4 regions of the Parabacteroides caeci genome follow, and region 3 is predicted to be linked to each of the others. Evidence: riboswitches for the same ligand, from Rfam matches in the RefSeq annotation. Region 3 holds a riboswitch; each other region holds the start of a gene.
What was found. A riboswitch is a leader RNA that binds a small molecule or an ion and turns the genes downstream of it on or off. The one in region 3 is predicted to bind cobalamin.
Positions count from the first base shown of each region.

Region 1: another riboswitch for cobalamin. It lies ahead of NBH15_RS23020 (TonB-dependent receptor); the one in region 3 lies ahead of NBH15_RS17080 (RNA polymerase sigma-70 factor).
Region 2: another riboswitch for cobalamin. It lies ahead of NBH15_RS05985 (cysteine-rich CWC family protein); the one in region 3 lies ahead of NBH15_RS17080 (RNA polymerase sigma-70 factor).
Region 4: another riboswitch for cobalamin. It lies ahead of NBH15_RS05965 (putative transporter); the one in region 3 lies ahead of NBH15_RS17080 (RNA polymerase sigma-70 factor).

Region 1 is NZ_JAMOKT010000060.1:20,006-28,549, reverse strand. It holds gene NBH15_RS23030 (MATE family efflux transporter) at 38-1,369, shown strand; gene NBH15_RS23025 (Ig-like domain-containing protein) at 1,835-3,373, opposite strand; gene NBH15_RS23020 (TonB-dependent receptor) at 3,398-5,758, opposite strand; cobalamin riboswitch at 5,890-6,092, opposite strand; gene NBH15_RS23015 (O-acetylhomoserine aminocarboxypropyltransferase/cysteine synthase family protein) at 6,212-7,492, shown strand; gene NBH15_RS23010 (DUF6383 domain-containing protein) at 7,781-8,544, opposite strand, start outside.
Region 2 is NZ_JAMOKT010000008.1:68,744-75,872, forward strand. It holds gene accC (acetyl-CoA carboxylase biotin carboxylase subunit) at 1-958, opposite strand, end outside; gene NBH15_RS05985 (cysteine-rich CWC family protein) at 960-1,175, opposite strand; cobalamin riboswitch at 1,235-1,432, opposite strand; gene NBH15_RS05990 (threonine/serine exporter family protein) at 1,569-2,336, shown strand; gene NBH15_RS05995 (threonine/serine exporter family protein) at 2,333-2,821, shown strand; gene NBH15_RS06000 (DUF6064 family protein) at 2,846-3,574, shown strand; gene NBH15_RS06005 (anaerobic ribonucleoside triphosphate reductase) at 3,893-6,100, shown strand; gene nrdG (anaerobic ribonucleoside-triphosphate reductase activating protein) at 6,110-6,610, shown strand.
Region 3 is NZ_JAMOKT010000035.1:29,069-37,612, forward strand. It holds gene NBH15_RS17065 (RagB/SusD family nutrient uptake outer membrane protein) at 1-1,894, opposite strand, end outside; gene NBH15_RS17070 (SusC/RagA family TonB-linked outer membrane protein) at 1,915-5,442, opposite strand; gene NBH15_RS17075 (FecR family protein) at 5,503-6,513, opposite strand; gene NBH15_RS17080 (RNA polymerase sigma-70 factor) at 6,588-7,205, opposite strand; cobalamin riboswitch at 7,441-7,638, opposite strand; gene NBH15_RS17085 (PD-(D/E)XK nuclease domain-containing ATP-binding protein) at 7,689-8,544, opposite strand, start outside.
Region 4 is NZ_JAMOKT010000008.1:58,794-67,337, reverse strand. It holds gene NBH15_RS05970 (acyl-CoA carboxylase subunit beta) at 1-1,244, shown strand, start outside; cobalamin riboswitch at 1,400-1,596, shown strand; gene NBH15_RS05965 (putative transporter) at 1,719-3,395, shown strand; gene NBH15_RS05960 (F0F1 ATP synthase subunit gamma) at 3,508-4,365, opposite strand; gene atpA (F0F1 ATP synthase subunit alpha) at 4,382-5,971, opposite strand; gene NBH15_RS05950 (F0F1 ATP synthase subunit delta) at 5,985-6,527, opposite strand; gene atpF (F0F1 ATP synthase subunit B) at 6,531-7,031, opposite strand; gene atpE (ATP synthase F0 subunit C) at 7,045-7,299, opposite strand; gene atpB (F0F1 ATP synthase subunit A) at 7,350-8,408, opposite strand; gene NBH15_RS05930 (hypothetical protein) at 8,389-8,544, opposite strand, start outside.

The sequences.
Region 1 (8,544 bases), on a different contig from region 3:
TTTTTATTCCTACTTTTGCACCCAAATAAGACAGAACATGCAAGGAACAAAAAACCTGACACAAGGCCCTATCAAACGGCAACTATTTAATCTGGCATTGCCGATCATGGGTACTTCTTTTATTCAAATGGCTTACAGCATCACCGATATGGCCTGGGTTGGACGCCTGGGCAGTGAAGCCGTTGCGGCTATCGGAGCTGTCGGCATCCTTACCTGGATGACCAATTCGATCTCTCTGTTGAATAAAGTCGGTTCGGAAGTAAGTGTGGGGCAAAGTATAGGTGCACGGAATGAAGAAGATGCACGGAATTATTCATCCCACAACCTCACCATTGCCCTGATCATCTCTGTTTGCTGGGGATTGCTTCTTTTTGTCTTTGCCCATCCGATCATCGGTGTCTATAAACTGGAAGCTCCTATCGCGGAAAACGCTGTCGAGTATTTACGGATCGTATCGACCGCCTTTCCTTTTATATTCCTCTCGGCAGCCTTCACCGGCATCCATAATGCGGCAGGGCTAAGTAAAATACCGTTTTACATCAGCGGAACGGGACTTATCATTAATATGATACTCGACCCGGTATTCATTTTTGTATTCGATATGGGAACAGCCGGAGCCGCCTGGGCAACCTGGTTATCGCAAGCCACGGTATGTGCCATTTTCGTATATCAGTTAAAATGGAGAAGCAAGTTACTGGGAGGATTCTCCTTCTTCGTCAAACTAAAGAAAAACTATTCACAAAGGATTCTACAACTGGGCCTGCCGGTAGCCATGCTGAATACGCTGTTTGCCATCATCAACATTTTCATGGCACGCACAGCCTCCACTTACGGTGGACATATCGGCCTGATGACACTCACCGCCGGAGGACAGATTGAAGCGATAGCCTGGAACACCTCCCAGGGATTCAGCACGGCACTGAGTGCTTTCGTTGCCCAGAACTACGCGGCCTCCGAAAAGAACAGGGTGCTGGAAGCCTATCACACGACATTGAAGATGACGACTGTATTCGGTATTCTGTGTACCTTATTATTCGTCTTTTACGGCAGCGAAGTCTTCTCACTGATCGTACCCCAGAAGGAAGCCTTCGAGGCCGGAGGTATTTTCCTGCGGATAGACGGATACTCGATGTTGTTCATGATGCTGGAGATCACTATGCAGGGCTTGTTCTACGGAACAGGACGGACGGTTCCTCCTGCAATCATCAGCATTACCTTCAACTCGTTGCGTATACCGATGGCTATTGTATTATCAGCCATGGGATTGGGAATTGTCGGTGTATGGTGGGCAATCAGTATCTCCAGCATGCTGAAAGGAATCGTTTCCTTTATCTGGTTCAGGGCCTTACAAAAGAAGATATTGAAGTGAGAAGTTCTATTATACCAACACTATAGTGCTACTACGGCTAACACGGTGTGCTATCTGTTATGACACTACTGTCCTACATTTGAATCTGTAATATACCGGATCGAAGCAACATATACAACTTCAATCTATAGATTTCAGCCTTCAGACGCTTCAACAGATTAGTAATCAAACTGCCGCCCTGAAGGGATGAAATGATAAAAGATGTATACGAAAATCCGGACCAGGACAACCTCCAGCAAAACATAGGACCTTTGACTTCAAAACATATATGTTTTGTAATCAAAGGTCCCTTATTTACAAATCAAAACACCTATACCTTGTAAAACGAATAACTACCCGTTGTCCAACGGGTAACTACTGGCCGGGGCATGGCTGCCTACCGGTCGGAATACAAATCAGCAATGCATCCCTTCAGCCAAATGTTTTGAAATATGGTGGATCACACCGGCTGAAACCTGAAAGAGATCAATCGTTTTCTACTACACGGATCATATCAAAGTAGAATTCGCCAGCCACTTCCGTTCCTTTTTCTACAGTACCAGTCTTGGTGTCGTAGATGTAGATGATGGCATTGGCATCAGCTTCGGTATTCACGCCAAAATAGGCTTTCTCGTTGAAGAGAACAGAACGCTGAGAAAAACGGCCACCGCTGTAAGCCAACTCCTTACCATTGTAGCTCAAGCGCGTCTTTTCGCCTGTAGCAAGGTCGATGATGGAATAATAGTGGCTATAGCTGTCGATCTGTGTACCGGCAGCATCGTTGCGTGCATATGCAAGCGCCTTACCATTACCCAGATATTGAATGGTAAGCAGTTTGCCGTCTGCATTCGGGTATCCCTCATAAGTGGAGTCGAAATCTGTCTCACCACTCTTGATACGCAACAAGTGTCCTTGCTCCATCTCTCCCGTGTCGGTGAGTGCAGCCAGGTAGAGGTTTCCATTCTCGTCATACATTACACAATTCTGCATCAGTTCCCCATAGGCGCTTCCTGCCATTTCCTGAGCAAGTGAGTTACGCTTGTTGCTTTCTACTGCCAGTGTAGAAGGATCGAGAACAGCAGTATAGAAAGCTGTTGTCGTCTTACCACTCTTGCCGGAAAGACCGTTCTTTCCATAATAGAAATAGAAAAGCTTTTGGGACTTTTCATTATAGGTGAGAATACCCGATGTAGTAAACTTCTTTGTCTCTTCCCCTTCTACCTCAGATTTCGGCAATGGGATATTCAATGTACCTTCTTCAAGAATCGACATGTTATCAGCGTTCAACTTGCTCCAGTTAATTTTACTTGCGTCACCGTTAGCAGACATGATGACAAGCGTGTTATCGTCAATCCAAGCATGGGTATAAGAACGTACCTTATACGTATTTGTCTTGAACGGGCGTTCTGCTACCACCACAACTTTGTTATCCTTAATTTGATACTTTACAAAACTATTCTCGTTTGAAGATATCTGGTAGTAATATTTACCCTTCGAGATAGATTCCATAGAGTACTCGCCAAGCTCTGCTCCTTCCCTTTTAACGGTGATGGTTCCCATATCAGCTGTCAACTTATTGATGCTGTTTACAATAGTTGTATTCTTGCTACTCATGCCGCCATGCTTCCCTACCGTCAGGAACAAGTCGAAGTGATACTTGCTTTCGTCGAAAGCAGGAGCATCGCTGGACACCGTGACAGCGCAAGTGGCAGTAAAAGCACCATCATCCGTTTTTACGGTGATCGTCGCCGTACCTTCGGCAACAGCAGTGACTACACCTTTATCTACTGTAGCGATCTTATCGTCCGAACTGGTCCATGAAACAGTTGTTACGGTTGCATTTTCCGGGGCGACGGTAGCCGTCAGTGTTCCTGTAGTTCCCGTCTTCAAGGCTAATGTAGTCGGGGAAACTGTGACTGCGGTAACAGGCACGTCTTTTACTTCATCGTCATCAGAACAAGCCGTGAATGCAAATGAGATCAGGGCTGTCATGAAGGCTAACAAGGCAAATTTGAACTTCTTCATTTTCTTTTGTTTTTAATATGAATGTTAATTAATAAAGACTCTGAATTTCGCAAAGAAAGCACGTCCGGGCTTTTGCAGCTTATAATTGTCGTAAGCCGTTTCATCGAGGAAGTTGGTACACTCCAATGCGATATTGTAGCGATCATGCTTCCATGAGTAAGTAGCATTGGCATTGCAAATGTGTTGCGAGGGAATACGCGCCTTTGTATCACGGTTGCCATAGGCTTCCCAGGTCAGAAAATACCAATGTACCCACTGGAACGTACAACCTAACCGCAACTTGCCGCCTTGTTGCCAAAGGTTACGGAACGTATAACTTGCCTCCGCACTGCCGAACAGCCAGGGACGGTTAGGCACAAGGTTGTTGTAGGTGGCAGAAGGCTTGCCGTCTTCCTTATACTTCTGCTGGTCGCGGGCATCCTGGTAACTGACATTAGCCATGAGTTGCAACCGTCCGTCCCAGTCGTAGCTGACTTCACCTTCCACTCCTTTGATATGAACAGCGGGATCGTTGACATACTGCAACATACCTTCTTTTTCGATAACGGAAGTTTGTATATAGTTGTCCACATAACGCAGAAAACCGTTTGCCTCGTAATAGACGGTATGACGGGCGGCCGGACGCCATGTCCCGAACAAGGCTAAATTAACATTGTTACTCTTCTCCGGCTCTAACGCCACATTGGCATAGACAGTCGTTCCGTTGCCTAACAGTTCCCGGGCAATAGGCAAACGTACACTATGCTCGTATGAAATCTTTACCGCCAACGGGTTGAAGAACGTATAACGCAGTCCGGCTCCGTATCCTAAATAGTTTTTCGTAGTCGAACCTTGTACCTTGTCCGAGCCGGTTACGGTGGATTGATCGGTCTGCCGGATATTGGGATGGTTCACGTAGTCTTTGGCAAAGAATACATTCTGCATCTTGCCGTCGAAAAGCGATTGACTGTAAGTCAGTCCGACGATATGTTTGGTTACCGCATCGTTAGACGGCTCGAAACTCTGGTCTAAATCGTCGTAGCGGTCGTTGCCCGTCCGGCTCAGATTATAGTTCAGGTTAAAGCCGTGATGCTCATTCAGCTGATAATCCAAATTGGCACGAGCAATAGTCAGCGGACGCTTATAGTGACGTATGGAGCGTTCGCCGCCACGGATTTCGTTGCGTTGACTCACGATGTAGCCTCCGTCCCAATAATATTTACGGTAGGCGGTATCAATGGTGATGGAATGATCCCATGTGTGTGACAAGGTCGCCTTCAATGTCATGTTTTCTGTGAGAAAGTTGCATTTGTTGTACCGTGCCGACACATTCCACGCATCCGAATTACGCTCCGCCATGCCATACACTTTGGTCTGTACGGAGCCGGTTTGCAGTTCCTTGTCTGTTTTGGAATAAGATGCCGACACAAAGAATTCGTCCGCCCAAAATTTGCCTACCATTCCTGCTTCTATCTGTGCTAAAAGCGAAAAATAACCGTCATGGAAACGTTTGGGATTGCCATAGATGAATTGGTCGCCAGTCTCGTCACGCATCTGAACATCCTTCATCCGGTAGTCATTTTTCGAATAGTTGATGCCAACGGTAGGACGCACAATCAAGCCTGTGCGTTGTTCCACAAACAGTGCATTCAGGTCGGCACTGTGTGTATGAAAGGAACCAATACTGTAAGATGCATCCAGAAAGTTCTCCTTCTCCGCCTTGGTAATAATGTTGACGGCACCGCCCAATGCATCCGTTCCCAACGAAGCAGGCACTACCCCTTTATAGATCTCCACCCGGTCAATCAGGTTGACAGGCAGATTGGCAAGCGTCACATTACTACCCTTACTGTCCAAAGGCACGCCATCGATGAAATAACGGACAGAATTACCCGATAACCCGTTGATGGAAAGATCAAAATCGGAACCGACTCCTCCTTCTTCCCGGACCTTTATTCCAGTCGTCCGGTTCACTATATCAGTCAGATTCTTCAACGAGTTGATCTGCGATTTTACATCAAGGGCATTTACAGAGAAAGCACCTTCCTTGATCTTCTGTGTTTTCGATTTGCCATACACCTCGACTGTGTTCAGGGTAACGGAATTTTCAGCCATAACGAAATCGAGCGTCTTGTTCCTGCGGATATCGAGAGTTGTTTTTATTGTATTATAGCCCAGTAGGGTAATTATAAGGGTATGTTTTCCTGGTTTCATGCTTAGTGAATAGCGCCCCCGGTCGTCGGTGTATGTCCCTGCCGTCGTATTTTCGATGGCAACAGTAACCGTAGGAAGCGGAGCACCATCTTCTCCCCTCACCTCTCCGGACAGCGTGACCCTGTCTTGCGCCGCCAGACTTACAGGGAACAAACAAATAAACAACAAAAATACATGTATGAAACCTCTCATTCCATCAAAAACATTATATATTAACGACAGGCTTTCGATAAAACTGAACGGAACACATGAACAGCCAGAACTCTCTACAGGATACAACCAAGTCCTTACTTACATGTTTTTCAGCCTTATTCCTCGAAAGCTTAAAACTACTGATTCTGGCAGGTCTTCTGACTTACTCCGTCATTGAACGTCCTTCCCATTCATTGCGAACAGTGGATTGAGTTGTGTTCAACGACTTTGGCGGAGCTTACAGCAGCGGGTCTGTTCAGGATTTTCACCTGATTCCCTTTTCATCACTTTTCCGTAGAACTGGATTTGTGACACCAAAACCGGGGACAAAGGTAAAGATTATTTTTAAACAGTACCCTATTTTTTATAAATGATCGTAGATTTGTATTAATGGAACGAACTATTCTTTACTTTTGTCAGCAGAATATAATTACATAGCAAACATTTAATAATATGAGCAATTCATTCAAGCCGGCAACTTTGTGTGTGCAGGGTGGCTGGCAACCTAAAAAAGGAGAACCGCGCGTTCTGCCTATCTATCAGAGTACTACCTTCAAGTATGAGACCAGCGAACAGATGGCGAAACTGTTCGATCTGGAAGAGAGTGGTTATTTCTATACCCGTCTGCAAAACCCGACCAACGATGCCGTTGCATCCAAGATCGCCGCTTTGGAAGGTGGTGTGGCAGCAATGCTGACTTCATCGGGACAGGCTGCCAACTTCTTTGCCTGTTTCAATATCTGCGAAGCCGGCGACCATATCGTAAGCGCAACCGGTATTTATGGCGGTACATACAATCTGTTGTCCGTTACCCTGAAAAAGCTGGGCATCGAATGTACATTCATCAACCAGGATGCCAGTGAAGAGGAGATCAGTAAGGCGTTCCGCCCGAATACAAAGTTATTGTTCGGTGAAACGATCTCCAACCCGGGAGTGATGGTACTGGATATTGAAAAGTTTGCCCGTATCGCTCACAAACATGGCGTTCCATTGATCATCGACAATACATTTGCCACACCGATCAACTGTCGCCCATTCGAATGGGGTGCCGATATCATTACGCATTCTACGACCAAATATATGGACGGACATGCGACTGCCGTCGGAGGTTGTATCGTCGACAGCGGTAACTTCGATTGGGAAGCGCATGCAGACAAATACCCGGGTCTCTGCCAGCCGGATGATTCTTATCACGGCCTGACTTACACAAAGACATTCGGGAAACTGGCATATATCACTAAGGCTACCAGCCAGTTGATGCGTGACCTGGGTTCTATCCAGTCTCCGCAAAATGCTTTCCTGCTGAACCTGGGACTGGAAACATTGCATCTACGCATGCCGCAACATTGTAAAAACGCACTAGCCGTAGCTAAATGGCTTCAGAATTGCGACAAAGTAGCCTGGGTAAACTATCCGGATCTGGAAGGAAATAAATATTACGAACTGACAAAGAAATATCTTCCGAACGGTTCATGCGGTGTCCTGTCATTCGGCTTGAAAGGCGGACGCGAGGTATCTATCAAATTTATGGACAGCCTGAAACTGGCAGCTATCGTTACTCATGTGGCCGATGCCCGTACTTGTGTGCTTCATCCGGCAAGCCATACGCATCGCCAGTTGACCGACGAACAATTGAAGGAAGCCGGTATCGCTCCGGACCTGATCCGTTTCTCTGTCGGCATCGAAAGTGCGGACGATATCATTGCGGATATCGAGCAGGCTTTAAATCAGTAATCAATAGTTATTCAACAGGAAATCGTATTGTATAGAATACGGTTTCCTATTAAACATAATGAACTCCGTTTCCAGGAGCTCATTAAAAACAAAACCCCGATGGTATTAAATACCGCCGGGGTTGTTTTTTGTCCATTTCCTCCCTTCGCAGGGATACTCATGGATGAACTTTATTTTATTTTTATTACTAAAATTACGCTTCCAATCTGTTCGCCTTCACAGGCTACTTGCCCTTCCCCATAGGGGAAAGGCAGAGAAGCTATTTTCTATTTAATTATTCTTTAATTCTTATTTTACGATTGCTTTAACAGCAGCTTCGCCTTCAACAGCTACAACTACGATACCTGCAGGAGCAGAGATAGTTGCTTCGTCAGAAGAAAGAACTGTGCTAGCAATTGTCTGACCAAGAACGTTGCTGATAGTAACAGTCTTATTAGCAGCACCCTTGATTGTGATGTCACCGTTACCAGCGATTACAGTTACAGCAGAAGTTGTGATATCTTCAGTATCTGTAGCCATTTCATCATTTTCGATGTTTTCAACATTGAAAATAAGAGCACCGTCACCACCTGTCTTAGCATTGTTGAATTCAGATTTTTCGTCTGTCAATACAATGCAACCATTCTGCATCTTGATCCATGCTGCTTTTTCAGGAGCGATAATTTTACCGTCATAATTGTTAGATTCAATCAAGAATGAATTTCCAACACCTTCTTCTGTTACAGTAGAAGCGCCATCAGGATTTGTATAACGGAATGACCAAGTATAGTTCTTATGGTTATCACCCTTCAGACTATTGATGTATTTCGTATTAATACCTGCTTTAGTATAAGCCTTAACAATTTCTTCTACATTCAGATCTTTCGGATCCATGTTTTCAAAACCATTAACCAATATGATCAAGCTGTCGCCAGTCTTGATAGCTTTTACAAAACCAACACGAGTGTAACCTGCTTTAACATCAGTATAAGGTTTATCCTGACCTACTGTAGCAACAGAATCTGCAAAGCTTACCAAATATTTACCATATTCGAATCCAGCTTTTCCAGGAG
Region 2 (7,129 bases), on a different contig from region 3:
GTTCGTTGTTAGCCACCCGGATCTGTTCTTTTACCAGATCGACGCCTAAAACTTCCTCGGTAATCGGATGCTCCACTTGGAGACGCGTATTCATTTCCAGAAAATAAAAATTCCGATGTTTGTCCACCAAAAACTCAATGGTACCAGCACCGGAATAGTTGACAGCTTTTGCCGCAGCAACAGCCTTTTCACCCATATTTTTTCTTAACTCGGGAGTAATGAACGGAGACGGACTTTCCTCCACGATTTTCTGATTACGACGTTGAACGGAACATTCACGTTCGCAAAGATGGATTACATTCCCGTGATTGTCACCCAATACCTGAAATTCGATATGATGAGGTTCCTCTACGAATTTCTCCAGATAAACTGTGTCGTCACCAAAAGACGATAACGATTCCGAACGGGCAGAATGATAAGCTTCCACCACATCTTCTTCTTTATAGCTCAGTCGCATCCCTTTTCCTCCGCCTCCCATAGAGGCTTTCAGCATAACGGGGAAACCGATTTCCTTACATATCCGAACGGCTTCGGCAGCATCCTGCAACGGTTGTTGCGTTCCCGGAACAACCGGCACACCAGCCTCGATCATCCGCTTACGGGCTGATATCTTATCGCCCATCGCCTCCATCGTCTCAGCAGCCGGGCCAATAAAAATAATATTTTCCTCTTTACATCTGCGGGCAAAAGCTGCATTTTCCGAAAGGAAACCATAACCGGGATGAATGGCATCGGCTTTATGAATTTTTGCCGCTTGGATAATCTTTTCAATATCCAGATAACTATCTTTTGATGCAGCAGGCCCTATCAGGCAGGCCTCATCAGCATAAAGTACATGTCGTGCCGCCCGGTCAGCTTCCGAAAAAACAGCCACAGACTGTATTCCCATCTCCCGGCAGGAACGCATCACACGTACGGCGATCTCGCCACGGTTTGCAATTAATATCTTCCGTATCATATCAATGCTTTAAATGTTTATAACGGGGATTCACCTCACAGGCATAGAAATATTTCTTGATCTCATTCAAACAGGAGTTGCACAAACATCCCGGATAATGGACCTTCACATAAGCAAGCTGGAGTTCATCCAATTTCACAGGCACACAATGACAGGCGGATATATCATCTACCCGACAAACAAAAGAGCCCCCACAACGCGGACAATCTTTCTCCATAAATCTGATAAATTTAGAATAAACAATCATTTCGAACCCGTATCCTAACCCACGAGGATATGAGCCTTTAACGAACGGCAGGTCTTCTGACTGACTCCCATCCTGAAGCCTTCCCGACACATGTCAGTGGCATAAGTTGTTTTCAGGATGTTATTAGAGCTTCACAGCAGCGGGACTGTCCGGGATTTACACCCGATTCCCTTTTAATCTGTATTTCCAGAATCAAAAATACAGAACCATTTCGGTGCAAAACTACAAAAATAAAAGACAAAACAATGATATAAAATAAGTTTTTTATACTTTTGCGCCCCGGTTTAGGTTTATCGCCCGTTTTTCCGCCAGCAAAAAGAAACATTCCGGAATAAAATCCGGTTCATATATAAAAAGTACGACATGAGTAGAAATGAATCTTTGCTACCCGTAGCCAAATTCATCGCAGAGTACTCCGCCCATATGATGGGATGCGGGGTACACACATCCCGGGTAGTCCGGAGTTCCAAACGAATAGGAGAAGCATATGGCGCTGATGTTAAAATCAGCATTTTTCAGAAAAATATTATTCTGACGATCTCCGACAATGATACGAAAGAAACATACAGCGAGGTGATCGATATCCCCGCTCTTCCGATAAGTTTCGAGAAGAACGCCAAACTGAGCGCTCTGAGTTGGGAAACGTATGACAAACATTTGCCGTTGGAAGAATTAAAAGATAAATATGAGAAGATTATCGCCAGCCCGCATATCGATCCGCTTTTCGTTCTGATACTGGTGGGCTTTGCCAATGCCTCTTTCTGCCGCCTGTTTGGGGGAGACATAACCTCGATGGGGATTGTCTTTTCTGCGACTATCACCGGTTTTTTCCTGAAACAACAGATGCAGATCCGGAAATTCAATCATTACATAATCTTCGTGGTATCGGCCTTTATTGCATCGCTTTGTGCCTCTACAGCGTTGATATTCGACACGACCTCGGACATTGCACTGGCAACGAGCGTCCTGTTCCTGATACCGGGCGTACCGCTGATCAATGGGGTTATCGACATTGTCGAAGGGTATATACTGACCGGTTTTGCCCGGCTGGTCAATGCGCTGATGCTGATTATCTGTATCGCGATCGGGCTTTCTTTCACATTAATGATGGTAAAAAACAATTTGATATGATAGTATTGGATATTCTTTTAGACGGACTTTTTGCAGCCATTGCAGGTATTGGTTTCGGTGCGATTTCCGACCCACCCATGCGGGCATTTCCTTACATTGCCTTGCTGGCTGCCGTAGGCCATGCCTGCCGATTCTGCCTGATGACTTTCTTCGGGGTGGATATCGCTACCGCCTCCCTGTTCGGGGCATTGGTGATCGGATTCGGAAGTTTGTGGCTGGGAGGCAGGATTTACTGCCCGATGACAGTGCTTTATATCCCGGCTTTATTGCCGATGATCCCAGGCAAATTTGCCTACAACATGGTTTTCTCGCTGATCATGTTCCTCCAGACGATGGACGAACCGGTACAGAAAGCGAAATATATTGAAATGTTCATGTCGAACGGTTTCGTTACCTTCACCGCGATCTTCATGCTGACGGTCGGTGCGACACTGCCGATCTTCCTCCTGCCGGGTAAGGCTTTTTCATTAACACGACGCAAATAAAATCATCAGCATACGAATAACTCTATGGAAATTTTCTGGAAAACGATAGGACTCTACAATGCAGCAACCTGGGAATGGCAACTGGGAATTATCCTGATCGGGATAATACTGACCGTCCTGCTGACCCGCAACCCTCAGCCGTGGGTAAAGAACGGAATGAAAATCTATCTGATTGCCGTCTATCTGTGGATATCAGTCATCTACTACTACATCTACTGTGCCGAGCGCAGCTACAACGAAGTGATGGCCTTATTCTGGGCGATCATGGCGATACTATGGGGATGGGATGCCTTGTCAGGATACACCACTTTCGAACGTACCCGCAAATATGACTGGTTAGCGTACTTCCTGTTTGCCATGCCGTTTATCTATCCGCTTATATCGATGGCACGGGGACTGACTTTCCCGGAAATGACTTCGCCGGTCATGCCTTGTTCGGTCGTTGTTTTCACCATCGGACTCCTGTTGTTCTTCTCTAAGAATATCAACATGTTCATAATCCTGTTTCTGACACACTGGTCGCTGATCGGCTTGTCGAAAACATATTACTTCAATATCCCGGAAGATTTCCTGCTGGCCAGTGCTTCCGTCCCGGCGTTATATCTTTTCTTCAAAGAATATTTCGCCAACAACCTGCACACCGGCTCGAAGCCGAATGCGAAATATGTAAACTTATTACTTATCCTGGTCTGCGTTGCCATTGGGATATTACTGACGACAACCATGTTTATCGAATTACTGAAAGACAAATAGCAATCCGAATAAGCAATTATAGATATTTCGTACCATCAACAGACAGGGCGATCGACCGGAATCGCCCCTGTTTTTTTCTGTTTTTTTGCATAAACAATTGATACATTTCACATTATACCCCATTATCACCAAACAGCCTTTTTGGGAAAACTTTTTATCATCAAAACCTTCAAAGTTTTCCATTTTTACAAATATCGTATCTGATTTACAAGAGTTTGACATAATTTAACCCGTTAAAAGTTTTCCAAAAAGAAAACCATATAATAATTGAGCATACCTTTGCAGAAGAATAAAAAGTAATACACCAATACAATTATCATGATTCAGACAGTTATCAAAAGGGATGGACGTATCGTCGGATTTAATGAGGAAAAAATAGTAACGGCGATCCGTAAAGCGATGCTGCATACGGAAAATGGAGAAGATTTGCAGTTGATCCGACAGATCACGGATCATATTTCATTCAAAGGAGAACCGCAAATGACAGTCGAAGCGATTCAGGACGCTGTCGAACTGGAACTAATGAACAGTAGCCGCAAGGATGTGGCTCAGAAATACATTGCCTACCGCAATCAGCGCAGTGTTGCCCGTAAAGCAAAAACCCGCGATATGTTCCTGGAAATCATCAATATCAAGTCGAACGACATTACCCGCGAAAATGCAAATATGAACGCAGATACCCCCGCAGGTATGATGATGAAATTTTCCAGTGAGACGACCAAACCGTTCGTTGACGATTACCTGTTGAGCGAAGAGGTAAAAGAGGCGGTTGCCAACAATTACCTGCATATTCATGATAAAGATTATTACCCGACCAAGAGCCTGACTTGCGTACAACATCCGCTGGATCGCATCCTTAAATATGGATTCTCGGCCGGACACGGTGAATCGCGCCCCGCCAAACGTATCGAAACGGCAAGTATCCTGGGATGTATCTCTTTAGAAACTGCACAAAATGAGATGCATGGCGGACAGGCGATCCCGGCTTTCGATTTTTACCTGGCACCTTATGTGCGTAACAGCTATATCGAAGAAGTCAAAAATCTGGAAGATCTGAATGGCGTAGACTATTCACACCTTTATAATAAAGAAATAGACGATTATGTAACCCGTCCGCTGGATGGCCTGACCGGAGACAAACGACTCGTACAGCATGCTATCAATAAAACCGTCAGCCGCGTTCATCAGTCCATGGAGGCTTTCATCCACAACATGAACACGATCCATTCACGCGGTGGTAACCAGGTGGTATTCAGTTCCATCAACTACGGAACGGATACGTCTGCCGAAGGCCGCTGCATTATCCGTGAATTGCTGAAAAGCACATACCGGGGTGTCGGCAACGGCGAAACTGCCATTTTCCCGATTCAGATATGGAAAAAGAAACGGGGCGTAAGTTATCTGCCGGAAGACCGGAACTATGACCTGTATGAACTGGCCTGCAAAGTGACAGCCCGCCGCTTCTTCCCGAATTTCCTGAACCTGGATGCCACATTCAATCAGCATGAAGACTGGAGAGCCGACGATCCCGAACGTTACAAATACGAAGTGGCAACCATGGGATGCCGTACCCGCGTATTCGAAAACCGTTTCGGACCGAAAACATCTATCGGACGCGGCAACCTGTCGTTCTCGACGATCAACATCGTACGTCTGGCAATCGAATGCATGGATATTAAAAATAAGGAAGAGCGGATTGCCCGTTTCTTCGCAAAACTGGATGAAATGCTGGAAACTACGGCCCTTCAACTTCATGAACGTATGGAATTTCAGAAAACGGCTTATGCCAAACAGTTCCCACTGCTGATGTCCTCTTTATGGCTGGGCAGCGAGAAACTGAAACCGACCGATACAATTGCCCCGGTCATCAACCAGGGCACACTGGGAATCGGATTCATCGGACTGGCAGAATGCCTGGTTGCCCTGACCGGCAAACATCACGGCGAAGATGCAGCCTCACAGGAACTGGGATTACGGATCGTGACTTATATGCGCGACCGTGTAAACCAGTTCTCGGAACGTTATCAGCATAATTACAGTGTACTGGCAACTCCGGCAGAAGGACTTTCCGGTAAGTTTACCGCTAGAGACCGCAAAAAATTCGGACCGTTACCCGGTATTACCGACCGAGATTATTACACGAATTCCAACCATGTCCCGGTATATTACAAATGTAGCGCCCGCCATAAAGCAGAAGTAGAAGCCCCTTACCACGCACTGACAGGCGGCGGCCATATCTTCTATGTGGAAATAGACGGCGACGCCACCCACAACCCGGAAGTGATCATGAAGGTGGTCGACATGATGGATAAATACAATATCGGCTACGGCTCGGTAAACCATAACCGCAACCGCTGTCTGGATTGTGGCTACGAAAACGCAGCCAACCATCTGGACGAATGCCCCAAATGCGGCAGCAAACATCTGGACAAGCTACAACGCATCACCGGCTATCTGGTAGGTACAACCGATCGCTGGAACAATGCCAAGTTAGCGGAGTTGAATGACAGAATTATTCATAATTAGAAAAATACGATGTTATCGATTATTGATATTATAGAAGATACGACTGTAGACGGTCCGGGATTCCGGACCGCTATCTACGCTGCCGGCTGCCCAAACCAGTGTCCGGGTTGCCATAACCCTGAATCGTGGGATATCAATAAGGGCCGACCTGTTCCTACTGAAGAGATACTGGAAAAGGTCCTCGCAGACGATTTTGCAGATGTAACTTTCAGCGGGGGCGACCCGATGTTTCAGCCGGAAGAATTCACCAAGCTGGCACGAGCCATCAAAGAAAAAAGCCAGAAAAACATCTGGTGTTACACCGGATATACATTTGAGAAACTGCTGGAAAACCCGAAACAGGCCGCACTGCTTCAATATGTAGACGTTCTGGTAGACGGTAAATTCAAACAAGCCCTCCATGACGAAAGCCTCCTGTTCCGAGGTAGCAGTAACCAGCGATTGATCGATGTCAAAAAATCACTGAAAGAAAATAAAGTCGTTTTCTATAATTATAACCCGTTTATATAAAAAGCAAAACGACAAAAGAATAAGACATATACAAACATTATGACAGATAACAGCCTTAAATGAGAACAGACTTATTTTTCATTTAGTCATTCCAGAAAGGCTCACTACACATTTATTAACATATAGACTATCCAATAGCTACTTTTTATCTCGTTTTAAACGAAGTTCGAATTTGTTTAAAACAAAATTTAATTCGTTTAAAACGAGATAAAATTTTGTTGTAGTAGAAATTGCGCCTTTTTTAGACTAAAAATTTGTTAATTAAGACATCCGCAATACAACTATCAGTACTATTAAAAGAGAAAATTACATGTTTTTAGGCAGTTTTCATTTCCAGAACAACCAAAAATCAGCATCTGCAGCGAATAGCAATATATCAACATAACAACAGAAAACATAACAGATCAGCTATAGTTCATAAACAATATACAACATTCTGCTAAAGTTATCACAATAATCAAGACACAACGAGCAAAAGAAACCTCACGAGAGGCTCATAAAAACAAACCAACATTCCCA
Region 3 (8,544 bases):
TAAACCCAGGTCCCGTACGAGGATCCGTTTCATTCTCTCCTACAGTCTGATATTTTTCCAAATAATCTGCCTTACCCGAAAGATCCGTGCAGGTTTCATCTATCCACATACCTTTCTGTTGACGGTTCACATACCATTTGGCACATTTCCAACGGCGAACATCATAAAAGCCAAAACCTTCTCCCATCAATTCAATCATACGTTCACGACGAATCTCCCACAGAACCGGGGCTATCAACTTTCCAGAGTCGTCAGTACCACGTTTCGGATCAAAGCTTTCGTTAATTTCCGAAACCGTCATTCTTCCCACTCCGACACGTTCACGTAATTTATTTATGGTACGATCGGCTATTTGCTGGTCAAACTCGCCCAACTCATACTTACACTCTGCGTAATTCAACAGGATTTCCTCTATTTTAAATATCGGCAAATCCGGACTGTTTAAATTCGCAGATTGATTTCTATCCCAGTTGTTGTAACATTTCCATACGTAATAACCACTATTGCAAGTCTGATAAGCTCCGTTCGTACGGGTTGCATTGTTCAAATGGGGTGCCTCGTTCATGGGAGCATCTCCCCAGTTTTGAGTAGGAAGCCGCTTCATACCACGATTCAAATCACCTCCGAAAGGCAACGTCGCAGTAGAAACAGACTGACCGTGATTGGCTCCGAAAATATCGATAAACTCACGATCTTCCGGTTTATTGGTGAAAAACCAGTTCTTATCAGCCGGAATACCATCTTCCTGATAAGCACCCAACTCCGGATAAGCAGTAGCTTCCGTTTTTGAAAGTACCCTGAAAGGCGGCATTACGACATGCCACAAACGTGGATCACGATTACGGAATACGGCATGTATGCTTCGGTTCTCCGGTCCGAATTGATATTGTTTCGAATTAGATATTGTTTTACCATCCTGACACAAATACATATCCACCGTATATTGCGGCATTTCATAATTATGTGCAGCAATATGTTCATAATCGCTAAAACGGTGAGGATTCACTTCCCCTACAATCCGTTTATAAAAGATAACCCCAGGAACACCTTTCAAGTTCAGGCTTGTCCATAATTCTCCATAACCGGCTCCCGGAACAGGTTCTCCCTTATCATTCTTAGCCACACCCTGGTATAAAGAAGGGTAATCGGCCATCAACAACTCGGAATACTTCGCACAGGCCTGCAAATATTTCTCTGCATCTCCCAATCCATGATATTTACGCCATGTGCCTTCACGCAGGCCGAAACGTGATATCAATACACGGATACAATCCCGGTTTACCGAATTATCGCCATCTTTGGCGGAGCTTCCGATGTTTGCTTCTGCCCAAATCAACCGATCCAAAACCTTTGCAGCAACTTCGTCTCTCGACATCCGTGCCATAAAACGTTCTTCCGAATTATCCGTAATAATTTTATCGACCCAAGGGATATCCCCAAAACGGTCTATCAATTCCATATACCAGAAAGAATGGAAGAAAAAGCCTACTGCTTTCCAATGATCCATTTCTTCAGCAGAAAGCACGCCATCTTCCAAGTGAGAAAGCATAATATTTACACGACGGATATATTGAAAATCCCAACCATTACCGGATGCAGAGCGGGTGACATCCTGAAAAGCATAATTGTTATATCCGTTTTTCTGTCCTAAATAACCGGCCCAGAAATCTCCGCGGTATATCGATTTTGCCCCATAGCCGTTCACTGCCGTCCGAATGGTTACATCTGAGAACATTTCATAACATGGGTACATAAAATACCGATAATTATCATATGATAAAAAGGAGTTTCCTTCCGTTAAATCCGTTTTGGGATACTTTTCGAGAAAGTCATCGTTACACGCAGAAAATATAACTCCCAACATTACTAAAAATCCTATAACTAGTTTTTTCATTGTGATCGTATTTTATAAAATTAAAACGTAACATTCAAACCAAACGATATAGTACGATAAGCAGGATAACTCCAACTTAATGTTTCCGGGTCAAAGCCTTTAGGCAAAGAAGAGAAAGTCAACAAGTTTTCAACATTTGCAAAAAGTTTCAACTGCTGTACCAATATCGGAGTCAACCATTGTTTCGGGAACGTATAAGCCAATGATATGTTTTTCACTCTCAAATAAGCCCCGCTATTCAAATACTTGTCAGAGATACGTGTATTGGATCCCACCGAGTTAGCAACCGTATAATCATAGATACGTGGCAATTGGGCATTCGGATTCACCGGATTATAGTTTCCGCCGGCGGCATCAACCGGTTGCCAGTAATCTGTCTGATTATAATAAACGGGAAGATAAACAGCATCGGTCGGGCCTGCAGCACCAAACGGGAAGATAGCAGATCCCCCTAACCATACATCTCGTTTTCCGACTCCCTGCAATAAAATACTCAAATCAAACCCTGCGTAATTAACTCCCAAACTAGCTCCCAACTGATAGCGGGCACTGCTGTTTCCCAAAACCTTACGGTCTCCCGGGTCTTCCACAGTACCGGCACCGGCTGTAATCGTATTGACAGTACCGTCCGCATCACTCAGGTTTTTAAATTTAATGTCCCCCGGACGTAAGCGGCCATTGTAGCCTTCTATACCGGTCACACCTTCTTTCAATTTCCAGCTGACCGCATCCTCAAAATCATCTATCGTATAAAAGCCGTCCGTTTCATATCCCCAAATTTCACCCATGTACATGCCTTCACGATAGCGTTTTCCATCCTGCGCATCGTTTCTGTCATAGAACAAACCAGAGGTATTCTTATACTTAGTTACTTTCGTACGAGAATCGGATATGTTAAATCCGACAGAGTATCCTACCTTTCCTATCCGATCTCTCCAGGAAACAGCCACTTCCCAACCGTTAGTACGGATATCCGCCGTATTCTGATAAGGAGCAGAAGCCCCGACAATAGCCGGCAATTGTTCTCCGGGTGCCAACATCCCTGTTGTATTACGCTGGTACCAGTCAAATGTTCCACGTAAACGGCCATTCAACAAAGTCCAATCCAAACCGACATCCGTTGTTGCTACATCTTCCCAGGAAAAATTAGAACGGACCAAAGAAGGAACACCGATAACATTTACAGCTACATCATTATTCAACCATACATTCTTGTTTTCCAAAGTCATGGATGGAGTATACAGATAAGGTTTGATATTCTGGTTTCCAATAACGCCCCATGAAGCACGAATCTTCAATTCATCCAACCAACCTTGTGTACTTTCCATAAAAGCCTCCCGTGCGACCTGCCATCCCAAAGAGACCGAAGGGAAAAATCCGAAACGAGAATTTTTAGGAAATTTGGAAGAACCGTCATAACGTCCGTTCACCTCCACCAGATATTTATTCGCATAATTATAATTCAAGCGGAAAAAGGCACCGCGGATCGTATATTCCTGGTACTTGTCTACCAACTTTGTCAAAGTTTTATCGGTAGTACCTCCCAACGAAGGCACTTCAGGCACAGCTTGATTATATACGATAGACTGTACATCTTCGTAATAACTGGACTCCTGATTAAAACCAACCATTACATTCATGTTATGATCTTTAAAAGACTTCGAATAATTGGCATATATATTAAAGGCGTTATAATCCGTAAAATAATGTCGTTTCTCATAACTATCCTGATTAACGTTCCATCGAGGAGTCTCCTGAATATCTATAAATTTTTTCTTCGCATCATAGAAATCATACAAAACATCATTCTTATCAAATGTATATTCAAATACTGCTTCCAAATCGGCAATAGGTTTAAATATCGATTTTAAGAAAATACGTGGATTAGCCGTAACCGTCTTCTTCTTATTATTATATAATATACTGTTTAACGGAGTGTTATAAGGTAAATTTTCCTTATCTGCCACACCATAAATATCACCGGATGTTCCATTAGGGGAATAAGATATCAAACGGGTCGTATACAAATTATCGCCGGAAGGCATTGATTTCGTTCCTTTAGCATACTTAATATCTACAACCTGCGTAAACCAACTCGTCACATCCGCAGACATATAAGCCCCGACATTAAGACGCTCATACTTATCGGCAGAAGTCACCAACGGGCCATCCTGGGAAGTATATCCTCCGGAAAAACGATAACGAACCTTATCCGTTCCGCCCGATGCCGACAAGTTATGATTCATAATAAAACTGGTTTCCATAAAAGCTTTATACGGATCTTGTTCATTCAAATAATATACATTTCCGTCATCCCCTTTATACAAGCCGTCATTTACGATATTAAAAGCGCCCGAATTGGCTTTATAGTCCTGCAAATATTGTTTCCATTTAGCTACATTTTGTTTGCCCGCCCAATAAGAATCGCTAAACCCTGCTTCCAGATACATTTTAAAATACTCGTCAAGCATGGCTTGTTCGGGTAAATTCATCGCTGTTTCAAAACCTATATTGTTATTATAGTTCAAATGAAACCGTTCACCCTTTTTCGGTTGCTTGGTGGTAATAATAATTACTCCGCCAGCGGCACGCGCACCGTAAATAGCTGTTGATGCTGCATCTTTCAAAACAGAAATAGCATCGATATCATTCGGATTGATCATATTCAGATCCCCTTCGACATTGTCGATCAAAACCAGAGGACGAATCACCTCGCCTGAGCCTAAAGAAAAGGCATCGCGAATCTGTATTTTTTTATTCGTTCCACCAGGTTCATGATTTCCCGAAACAAACAAACCGGGAACAGCTCCCTGCAAAGCTTGTGTCGTGTTTGCCAATGGGCGGTCACCCAATGCCTCTTCCATTTTCACCTGAGAAATAGCACCTGTCAGATTCTCTTTTTTCTGAACACCGAAACCTACGACCACAACTTCATCCAACGTCTGCGTATCTTCTTTCAGCTGAACATCGACAACAGAAGATGTTACTTTTATGGTCTGCTTTGCATATCCGATATAAGATATCTCTATTATCTTTTCCGTTCCTTGAAACTCCAACGTCATTTTCCCATCCATATCGGTAATGCCGCCATTGGTCGTACCTTTTTCGACAACACTGGCTCCTACTACCGGTCCCAAAGCATCTGTCACCCTAACAGTAATACGCCTCACTTGCTGCTGATCAGATACTCCGTAATTTTTCTGTTTAGAATTTGACTTATAAATGATAATTCGCTTATCATTTATAACAAAATCAGCATGCTGATTTTGCAACGCTTTTCTCAAAAGAGTTTCTACGGAGTTTTTTTCCCAGTCGACAACTACCCGTTCATTCAAATTCAGGTTTTTGTCACGAATTAAAAAAGAGTAATCAAACTTCTCTTCAATCAAATCGAACAGCTCCTGCAAAGTGGTACTCTGGTTCTGAACAGATAAGTAACAAGATTTTAAGTCCGCAGCAAAAACCGCCTCTGTGGTCATCGGCAAGCTTGCGAACATACACAAGGTCATCAAACACCTTCCATTTCTCTTCAAATTGGTTAATTTCATGAATTTCAGATTTAATAAGATTATTATTCAGTCTAATCGTAATGTCCTTTCTCGGATCAATTATTTATCCCGGATTACAAACATATTTCCGGTTTGTTCCCATCGATATTGTTTTTCAACATCAATTTCATTCAAAATATCATATATCGTATGCTCGGAAGTAAAACTCCCCGTAAAAGCCTCTTCCTGCAAAGAGTTGCTCTCTATTACAATCTTTATGTTATATTTTCTCTCTAAATCTCTCGCTAATATGCCAAAGGGAATCTTTGTAAATTTCATTTTCCCATTTACCCAGTCACAAACATCATCCGCATTTACTGTTGTTTTCTTCAGCTCATTATCTATTTTATTATAACTCAACTTCTCATTAGGTTGTAAGCGTATTATTTTTGTATCCGGTTCGTTATTCAACGCCACGTCAACTTTTCCGGTTCGCAACACAACATTCACCAACTCCTCATCCTGATAGGCCCTGACATCAAAAGTCGTTCCCAATACTTTTACACTCAGATTGTCAGAGTTCACTATAAATGGTTTCAAAGAGTCCGGGGTTACTTCAAAATATGCCTCCCCTGTCAGGTAAACATCACGAGACTTTTCTGAAAAATCTTTATTATAGGAAAGAGAAGAACCAGCATTCAGCCAAACCACCGACCCATCGGCCAAAGTTACTTTCGAACGTGATCCCAATGGTACAGAGGTCTGAAAACGAATAATCTCCGAATCCTGTTCATCCGTCAATACACCTGCATAATAAGATAAACCGCCTATAGCCAGCATGATCATTACTGTTGCAACGATTTGTAACCAAGGACGAATAAAGAATATTCTTTTTGAAGAAACCCCCGCCTCTTTAGCCATCAACTCACCAAAATGTTTCTGGAAACCAAGCTCCACCCGGGAAGAAAAATAAGGAACATGGGAGATGGCCCACCAGTCCGACATTTCCGAAAACAACTGCTGATTCTTTTTATCAACCTGCAACCACTGGAAAAGTTCTTTTTTTTCAGTGTCTGACAAATTGCCCAAAAAGTGGCCGATTATCAGTTTACGTATATATTCTGTATCCATAATATTTTCAAATAAATTCATATCTACATAAATAGATACGCCATTTTTCAATAATCCGTTTATACTAAAATGAATTATTTTTGAAAAATATCCAATAATAAGCAGACAACAGGATATAAATTCCCCAATAATACTTTCAACTTAGATAATCCTTGCTTAATTTGTACCCGGACCGTACTGGAAGAAATATTTTTCATCCGGGCTATTTCTTCATAGGTTTTATTATAATAAAGGTGTTGAATAAAAATTTCGCGACACTTCGCAGGCAACTGGTCGATAGCCCTACTTATCAGATCGGTTAACTCTTTATTTTCCAAACAAGCCAAAGGTGAAGATTCTAAACAGATCAATTGCTCATGAACATCAATCACATAGCCGTTTATATCAGAGACCGGCACCTCTTCTAAGCGCTTTTTCCTGTAAAAACTCAAACACTGGTTTTGAACGGCACGTATCAAATAAGCTTTGACGGGATAAACTAATGACGACCGATTATTCCATACATTCAAAAAAACATCATTTACAATCTCTTCTGCTATTTCCGGCTTATATACATACTTTACTGCAATCGCGCACAAATAGGTATAATAGGTCGCATACAATAACTTAAAAGCATTTGTATCTCCCTTATTAATACGTAGTATGGTCTCTCTTTTTACATCCATTAATTTAGATTTAAATAAACCCGCCAACAAACTTAAATATTTTATTTCAATACTCGCACAATCTTTAACCTTTTATTCATCACAAAAATAAAAGCATGAACCACCGACGGAGCTCATCCCGTCAAGCGATCCATGCCTCTTTTCCTAATTATTATGGCAAAATAATTAAAAACAGATCTTAAAAGACGGCAAACAGGGAATGGAACAAGAATAGAAAGACATCAGATGTCTTGTTTTTCTCATCCGGCCTTTCCTCGAAGCCGTCGAAAGAATATGCCTTGCAGGTCTTCTGACTTACTTCCGGTTTGAGCGCCTTCCCATTCAAAGAAGAACAGTGGCACTAGTGTTGCCCAATCCGTTATGAAGCTTACAGCAGCGGGACTGTCCGGGATTTTCACCCGATTCCCTTTTAATCCTTTCCTGCGAATACAGGTCCGGAACAATGCATGTCGCAAATATAATACATTTTTACTAGATTTGTACAAAATCTTTATTTTCTTGTTGGGGTGATTAGAACCTTATCTGCCAATCGCTGATAGTATGTCGCTCTCGGTCGAAACCGATGGCAACTTTCACGACGGGCAACCCGCACAAAGCAAAACGTTCGGGATAATTCCGCAAATCTATCTGGTTCATGGCTGCATCCGCCGTTTTATCGAGCTTTAACTCCACGACATAAAGCGTCGTTTTCGTCCGCATCACCATATCCACACGACCACGGGGGGTACGAACTTCCACATCCACATACATGCCAAGCAAACTGAATATGGTATATAGCAAAGACTGGTAATGCCCTTCATAATCGGTATTATCGCATTTGGGGATCGTGGAAAGGAAAGTCTGCAATAAACAAAGGGCATCGTCCATCCGCTCTCCGGCTATCGCCTCGAAAAGAAGCGCAACCGTTGTAAGACCATCGGCGGTATGTTGGTGAAGATAACCGGGCAACAAACTTTTCATCAGCCCCATACGTACCTCTTTATTGGGAATGTCGAGCGTATAAAGTTCCGTGAGTTCGGAGTAGTCTTTTATCGTGATATAACCGCTTTGATAGAGCAGCGGGGTGATGTCCGTCATCCGCTCTGTCGGTGCATCGAACGATTCGGAGATAACTTTCCGACCTCCGATCTGCTGAGGCTTTACATGATATTTGTTCAGCATCTCGATCAAATAGGTTGGTGTACCACTGCCGAACCAATAAGAACCGATTTTACCGTCCGCAAAAGCATTCAGCAAGCTGAAAGGATTATAGATGTCGGGCGATGGGTAAGTAAAATGATAACCGTCATAATTATCCCTCAAACGTGCAACAAGTTCCAGACAGGTAATCTGCATCCTGCTCGCAAGCAATTCCAAATCATGATTC
Region 4 (8,544 bases), on a different contig from region 3:
CTTACGGAGGAACATTGAGCGGAACGAATGCCGCGAAGATCGTCAAGGTGCAACAACTGGCATTGAAAAACGGAGCGCCGGTAATTGCCCTGAATGATTCGGGTGGTGCCCGTATTCAGGAAGGGGTCAGCAGTCTGGCCGGATATGCTTCCATTTTCTATCAGAATACGATGGCCTCGGGAGTGGTTCCGCAGATTTCTGCGATCCTCGGACCTTGTGCCGGAGGAGCCTGCTATTCGCCTGCGTTGACCGATTTTATTTTTATGGTGAAAGAAAAAAGCCATATGTTTATCACCGGTCCGGACGTGGTCAAGGCGGTTACCCATGAAGAAGTAGGAAAAGAAGAATTGGGCGGTGCTTATACACATAGTACCAAGAGCGGTGTTACTCATTTTATGTGTGATACGGAAGAAGAAACATTAATGAGTATCCGCGAATTACTCGGTTTTCTTCCGGCCAATAATATGGAAGATGCCCCACTTGTTCCTTGTACGGATGATATCCGCCGCGAAGAAGAATCGTTGCAGGAGGTGATTCCGGATGATCCGAATATTCCTTATGATATAAAAGATATTATTGAACCGGTGGTGGATAATCACTATTTCTTTGAGGTAATGCCGCATTTTGCAAAAAACATCGTAGTCGGTTTTGCCCGTTTAGGCGGACGTACGGTCGGTATCGTTGCCAACCAGCCGGCATTCCTGGCAGGTGTGCTGGATATCGATGCTTCGGATAAGGCGGCTCGTTTCATCCGTTTTTGCGATTGTTTCAATATTCCGCTGGTTACTTTTGAAGATGTACCCGGTTTTCTTCCGGGATGTACCCAGGAGCACGACGGTATTATCCGCCACGGCGCGAAGATCGTCTATGCTTATGCGGAAGCGACCGTACCTAAAATCACGTTGATTACCCGGAAAGCCTATGGCGGTGCTTATATCGTTATGTCGAGCAAACCGACCGGTGCCGATGTTAATCTGGCTTACCCAATGGCGGAGATTGCCGTTATGGGAGCAGAAGGGGCTGTTAATATCTTATATAGAAAAGCAACCGGAGAAGAGAAAGAGCGGGCTATGAAAGAGTATGCGGAAAACTTCTCTAATCCCTACCGGGCCGCTGAGCAAGGATTTATCGACGAGATTATCATGCCGCGGCAGACTCGTTTCAAGCTGATACAGGCGTTGGAGATGGCAAAGAACAAAAGCCAGAGCAATCCGCCGAAAAAACATGGCAATATGCCATTGTAACGATTTGATTTTGTTGTTAGAATTATGAATGGTAAATCCCTGTCGACCGTGAGGCTGGCAGGGATTTCTGCTTATGTCATAGTTTTATAAATAAACAGGAACGTAAAAGTTTAAAAAAACTTGTATTTATCATATTGATTTTGTCTTTTATTTTGTAGCTTTGCCTCCGAATTGGTTTCGTGTTGTCTGTTCGGATGATACGGATTAAAAGGGAATCGGGTGTAAATCCCGGACAGTCCCGCTGCTGTGAAGCTCTAATAACATCCTGAAAACAACTTATGCCACTGACATGTGTCGGGAAGGCTTCAGGATGGGAGTCAGTCAGAAGACCTGCCGTTCGTTAAAGGCTGTTTTTCCTCGTGGGTTAGGGAAATGGTTCGAAAAGAATATTAATTCTAAATTGTATGAAAATCATGGAGAAGCTTTGTTCGCGTTGTGGCGTGGAGTTTTGCTGTGCCTCAAAAGTGATTGACTATGGAATGGATTCATGAATTATTATGGGGAGAAGGTATCGGACATTCCATCCTTTTACTGTCTCTGGTTATTGCCATAGGGATCCAACTTGGGAAAATCAAAGTATTTGGGATTTCTCTGGGGATAACCCTGGTATTGTTTGTCGGCATTCTACTGGGACATTTTGGGTTTACAATCAATCCGTCTGTCATTCATTTCTTTAAAGAGTTTGGATTGATCCTGTTTGTTTATTCAGTCGGCATGCAGGTCGGACCCGGTTTTTTCTCTTCTTTTAAGAAAGGGGGGATGACTTTGAATGGTCTGGCTTGCGGAATTGTCTTTCTCGGGGTTATGATGGCCTTGGTGATACATTTTGTGACAGGAATCCCTATTCCGACGATGGTCGGTATTTTATCGGGTGCAGTGACAAATACACCGGGACTGGGGGCTGCTCAACAGGCATTTAGTGATATGACGGGGGCTTCCGATGATACGATTGCATTGGGATATGCCGTTGCTTATCCGCTGGGAGTCGTCGGTATCATCCTTTCCATGTTGTTTGTCCGGTATATTTTTCATATAAGTTTTGACCAGGAGACGAAAAAGCTGGAAGAAGAGAATAATGTGCATAATAGTGAGGCTACACCTATATCGCTGATAGTGAAGAATCCGGCTCTTTTTGGCAGGAAGATAATGGAGCTTGCCGCCCTGTTGGAGCATAGGGAATTTGTCATATCCCGTATTTGGCGTAACAAGACCAATAAAGTGGACATTGTTACCGGCAGTACGATTTTGGAAGAAGATGATAAAATATTCGTGATCACGACAGAACATGATGCGGAAACTATAAAAACCTTTATCGGTCAAGAGATAGAGATGGACCGTAAACAATGGATTCCCGCCGAAAGTGCTTTTGTCAGCCGCCGCATTTTGGTGACAAAGCCGGAACTGACGGGCACTAAACTGGGGGATTTGCAGTTACGCCGTTTGCATGGTATCAATGTCACACGTGTGAATCGTGCCGGAGTGGAACTGGTAGCAACACAAGGTTTGCAATTGCAGGTTGGCGACCGTGTAACCGTAGTTGGTAGTGAACTGGCTGTCGATAAGGTGGGTATGATATTGGGTAATTCGATGAAACGTCTGAATGAACCGAACCTGATTCCAATATTTATCGGTATCGCTTTAGGTATTATTCTGGGAAGTATTCCAATTAGTTTCCCAGGGATTCCTCAACCTATCAAGCTGGGTTTGGCAGGTGGTCCGTTGGTTGTCGCTATCCTGATCAGCCGTTTCGGATACCGTTATAAACTGGTTACTTATACTACCCAGAGTGCCAATCTGATGCTCCGGGAGATTGGTATAACCATGTTCCTTGCCTGTGTCGGGCTGAGTGCCGGGGATGGTTTTGTGGATACTATCGTGAATAAAGGCGGATTTGCCTGGATTGGTTACGGTTTTATTATAACAATGCTGCCTTTATTAGTCATCGGATTGATTGGCAGGCATTTTTTTAAACTGAATTACTATACGTTGATGGGATTGCTGGCCGGCAGTACGACGGATCCTCCCGCTTTGGCTTATGCGAATGCAACGGCGGGAAATGATGCTCCGGCAGTAGGTTATGCTACAGTTTATCCGTTGACAATGTTTTTACGTGTACTAACTGCCCAATTAATGATATTATTCTTCTATTAAGTATTAGATTTGGTTGTTAGAAATTGTTCAATAATAATTTTAAAGCCAGGAGCCCCGCCGAAGTGATTCGCCGGGGCTTCGATTTTTTATTGATTACTGATGATGTAAAAGATTATTGACCGCTTCCTCCCATAATATCCAGCAATTCATTGGTGATGGCCTGCTGGCGGTTTTTGTTGTATTGCAACGTCAGTTCCTGGATCAGGTCGTTGGCATTGTCGTTGGCTGTCTGCATGGCAAGCATGCGGGCGGCATGCTCGGAAGTGACAGTGTCGAGCAAGGTCGTGTAGATGTTCAGATGGAGCACTTTGGGGAGCAGTAAGGCAAGCAACTGTTCGGCAGACGGCTCCAGAATATAGTTGCTCGAAGCACTTTCCGGGTCTGCTTCCGGTAAGGAAACCGGAAGGAAAACCTTTTCGGTCAGTATCTGCTCCGCCATATTCTTGAAATGATGGTAGAGTAGTTCCACCCGGTCGACCTGGGTAGAGATATACAACTCCATCAGGGCAGTTGCCAGTAGCGAAGCATCCTCGTAGGCCGGTTTGTCGCCGATCGTAAGGAAGCTATCATTGGTTTGATAACCCGCTTTATGCAGTTCGTCCGCCACCTTTTTACCGACCGGATAAATGCGCACGGTTATACCGTCCGCCTCATACCGGTGGAGACGGGCTGTTAACTCTTTCCATATGTTCGCATTGAAAGCGCCACACAACCCGCTGTTGGAGGAAAAAGCGACGATAGCCACCTGTTTCACCTCACGAACAGCTGCGTAGGGCGAACTCATATCGCTTTCAGCCGACAGCGTGCCCCTTAATATGGCGCTCAGCTTACTCTCGTATTCGAGCATATGTTCGACAATCGTCTGCGTATGATGCAGTTTGGCAGAAGACACCATCCTCATGGCGGAGGTGATCTTCTGCGTGTTTCTGATCGACGCAAGACGGATTTTTATCTCTTTCAGTGATGCCATAGTCTAATTTCTGTTATCAACCTGCTTTATATGCCCCGCTGACCTGGTGGGCTGTTTCTTCCAAGATACGGCTGACTTCATCATTTATCACACCCGATTTTAATATATCGAGTACGTCTTTCTGATGATTGGTGATCAGAGTCTGTAAGAACGCATTTTCAAAATCGTGTACCTTATCCAGCGGAACCTCTTTCAGTAAACCTTTGGTGCCGCAATACAGGATAGCGATTTGCTGTTCTACAGGCATCGGGTTATACTGGGGTTGTATCAATAGTTGTGTATTTTTCTGTCCTTTGTCGATCGTGAAGGCGGTTACCGCATCCATATCGCCGCCGAATTTCGTGAATGATTCCAGTTCGCGAAACTGTGCTTGGTCGATTTTCAGCGTACCGGCCACCTTCTTCATCGCTTTCAACTGTGCGTTACCACCCACCCGGGATACGGAAATACCCACGTTGATAGCCGGACGGTTTCCCTGGTTGAACAGGTCTGTTTCCAGAAATATCTGTCCGTCGGTGATGGAAATTACGTTGGTCGGGATATAAGCCGACACATCACCCGCCTGCGTCTCGATAATCGGCAGGGCAGTGAGCGAACCGCCACCTTTTACCTTATCTTTCATGCTGTCGGGCAGGTCGTTCATCTGGCTGGCTACTTCCTGTTGGTTGATGATTTTCGCTGCACGTTCCAATAGGCGTGAATGCAGGTAGAAAATATCACCCGGATACGCCTCGCGGCCCGAAGGACGGCGAAGGATCAGGGATACCTCGCGATAAGCGACTGCCTGTTTCGACAAGTCATCATAGACAACTAACGCATGACGTCCGCTGTCGCGGAAATATTCGCCGATGGCAGCTCCGGCAAAAGGAGCGAAATATTGCATGGCAGCCGGGTCGGAAGCAGTGGCACTGACTACGATCGTGTAATCCATCGCCCCTTTTTCCTGTAAGGTGTTTACCAGAGAAGCGACTGTAGATCCTTTCTGTCCGATCGCCACATAGATACAGTAAACTGGATTGCCGGCTTCATAATTACTGCGTTGATTGATGATCGTGTCGATGGCGATCGAGGTTTTACCAGTCTGACGGTCACCGATAATCAATTCACGTTGCCCTCGTCCGATAGGGATCATGGCATCCACCGCTTTGATACCTGTCTGTAACGGTTCGTTTACCGGCTGGCGGAAAATGACACCCGGAGCTTTTCGTTCCAGCGGCATCTGGCATTTCTTTCCGACAATCTCGCCTTTACCGTCGATCGGGTTGCCCAGCGGGTCGATTACACGACCGATCATATTCTCGCTTACGTTGATGGAAGCGATGCGACGTGTACGTTTCACTGTGTCGCCCTCTTTTACCTGGTCGGTCGGGCCGAGCAATACGGCACCTACGTTATCTTCTTCCAGGTTCATCACGATGGCTTCCATTCCGTTGTCGAATTGCAACAATTCGTTGGCTTCGGCATTGTCCAGCCCGTAGATACGTGCTACACCGTCACTGACCTGAAGCACAGTGCCCACCTCTTCCAGATGGATCGTGGTGTTGATACCTTCCAGTTGTTCGCGTAAAATGGCGGAAACTTCACTTACTTTTATCTGGTCTGTCATACGTTTTTCTTTTTTAATTTTTTTCGATTAGCTGATTTCTGATTTCCCGCAGTTGCCGGGCGTAGCTGGCATCTATCCGGGTATTACCGATACGGAGCACGAAGCCACCGATCAGTTCCGGCTTGATCACTCCCATGAATTCGATGGTGTTGCCGGTCTCTTCCTTCAGCCGTTTCTTTAAATGTTCCTGTGTCGCTTCATCTACCGGAGCCGGCGTCTTGAACAACACACGGATGATCTTTTTGTCTTTCCGGTACATATGGATATAAATATATGCCATTAGCGGTAACAAGCTCTCTCTCTTGTGCTGAAGTACCAGGCGGATAAAACGGGTGAACAACTCGCATACTTCCAGGCCGGCGGCGGTAGTCAGCAACTTTACTTTCTCCTCCAGGGGAAAGATTGGGTTGTCGAGCACCGCTTTCAGTCCCGGCTCTTGCTCGAAACTGATGGTCAGCATCTTCATGTCATCATATACCCGGTCCTCCTGCCGCTTGTCTTTTGCCAGCGAAAAGAGTGCCTTGACGTACCGGGAAGAGATTGTACCTACGTCCATATCTTATGATTTACTAAACGAAACATTGTCGAGCAGCCCGTTGATGATCTTTTCCTGTTCATCGGTACGGCTGATTTTCTCTTTCATCACTTTCTCTGCAATGGCGACTGACAGGTCGGCGATTTCGGTGCGGACTTCACGGATGGCTTTGTCCTTTTCTTCACCTATCCGGCGTGTCGCTTCCTCCAGTTGCAGATGTGCCTCAGCGGATGCCTTTTGCCGGGCTGCGCTGATAATCTGTTCTTTTTCGGCCAGGGCTTGTTTCAGAATCTCATTCTGCTGCTCTCTTGCCTGGGCAAGAATCTTTTCGCTTTCGGCCTGGATGCCGGCAAGTTGTTCGTTTGCCTGGCGGGCCGATTCGAGGGAATGATCGATGTATTCTTTCCGTTGTTCCACGGCTTTGATGATTACCGGGAAACCATATTTGGAAAGAATAACAAAGACGATTCCGAAAGAAAGGATCATCCAGAATAAAAGCCCTGCGTCTGGTGTGAGCAATGACATAGTTTACTTTTATTTATTGGAACAATCCTAAGAAACATACTACGATCGCAAACAGGGCAACACCTTCTACCAATGCACCCATGATAAGCATGGACGTACGGATGTCACCGGCTGCCGACGGTTGGCGGCTGATACCTTCGACGGCACCTTTACCGATCAATCCGATACCTATACCTGCACCGATAGCAGCTAATCCTGCTCCTACTGTTGCTCCAAGTTTAGCGATGCCTGCACCGGCTGCTGCTTGTAATAAAATTGCTGATAACATAACTCTCAATCTTTAAAATTAGTAATCTTATTATTAATAAATATGTTTGTTCATTCCCGTACTTTGGCCAATCCGATATAGTTGGCCGACAACAGGGTGAATATATAGGCCTGAAGGCATGCCACCAACAGTTCGAGACAGTTCATAAACACGGTGAACAATACGGATACGATTGTCATCGTACCGTTTATGGCTGTTCCCATCGAGGCGGTGATGAATATCAGGCAAGTCAACGCCAGAATGATTGTATGTCCGGCCATGATATTGGCAAACAGACGGATCATCAGGGCGAACGGCTTGGTGAGTATGCCGAAAAATTCCACGAAGGGCATGATCGGCAACGGTAACTTTAGGAAGATAGGGGCGTTGGGCCAGAATATCTCCTTCCAGTATTCTTTGGTGGCGAACAGATTCACCGCCAGGAACGTACATAAAGCGAGCACGGCGGTAATTGTGATATTGCCGGTGATATTGGCTCCTCCCGGGAAAATCGGAATAATACCGATCAGGTTGTTTATCAGGATGAAGAAGAAGACCGTCAGCAGATAAGAAGAGAAAGGCTTATATTCTTTGCCGATTCCTTCCTTCACTACGCCGTCATGTATGAACATGACCGCCATCTCCATCAACCCGGTAAATCCTCCGGGGGCTTCATACGGATGCTTTTTATACCAGCGGGCGGTACGCAGCACGATGAAAAGCAGTAAGCCACAACTGAGAAGCAGGCCACATACGTTTTTTGTAAGCGACAAGTCCCAGGGTTTTACTTCTTCGCCTCTGCTGTTTTTCTCTACCACCTTTCCGGCATGTTTCCCTTCCTTGGCGATGTAATAGTTATGATGCACATTACCATGATGCAGGTGTGAGGAGAGGAACAAGTCCCATCCGCGTTCTTCGCTTTTCAGCAAGACGGGCAGCGGAATGGAAATCTCTTTCCCGTTCCACTCCGTGATGTGCCAGGTGTAGGCATCCTTGATGTGTGAGAATACGATATCCTGCACATCTACCTCACCTTGTTTCGCATTTGTGGAGGCGCTTACCGGAAAGCTGATGCAAACCAGTAACAAGAAAGTAAACCAAAGCAGGCCGTTATTTTTTATTCTGTTCATCTTTTTCTTTTTTCTCACTAATCATTCTCTTTTTCTCAAACAGATACAATGTATATGTTTCCAGTACAAGATAAATGAAATAGAACAACATCATCGTGAAGCCGAAGGCTTTCAGGTTCTGTCCGACCAAAGCGGC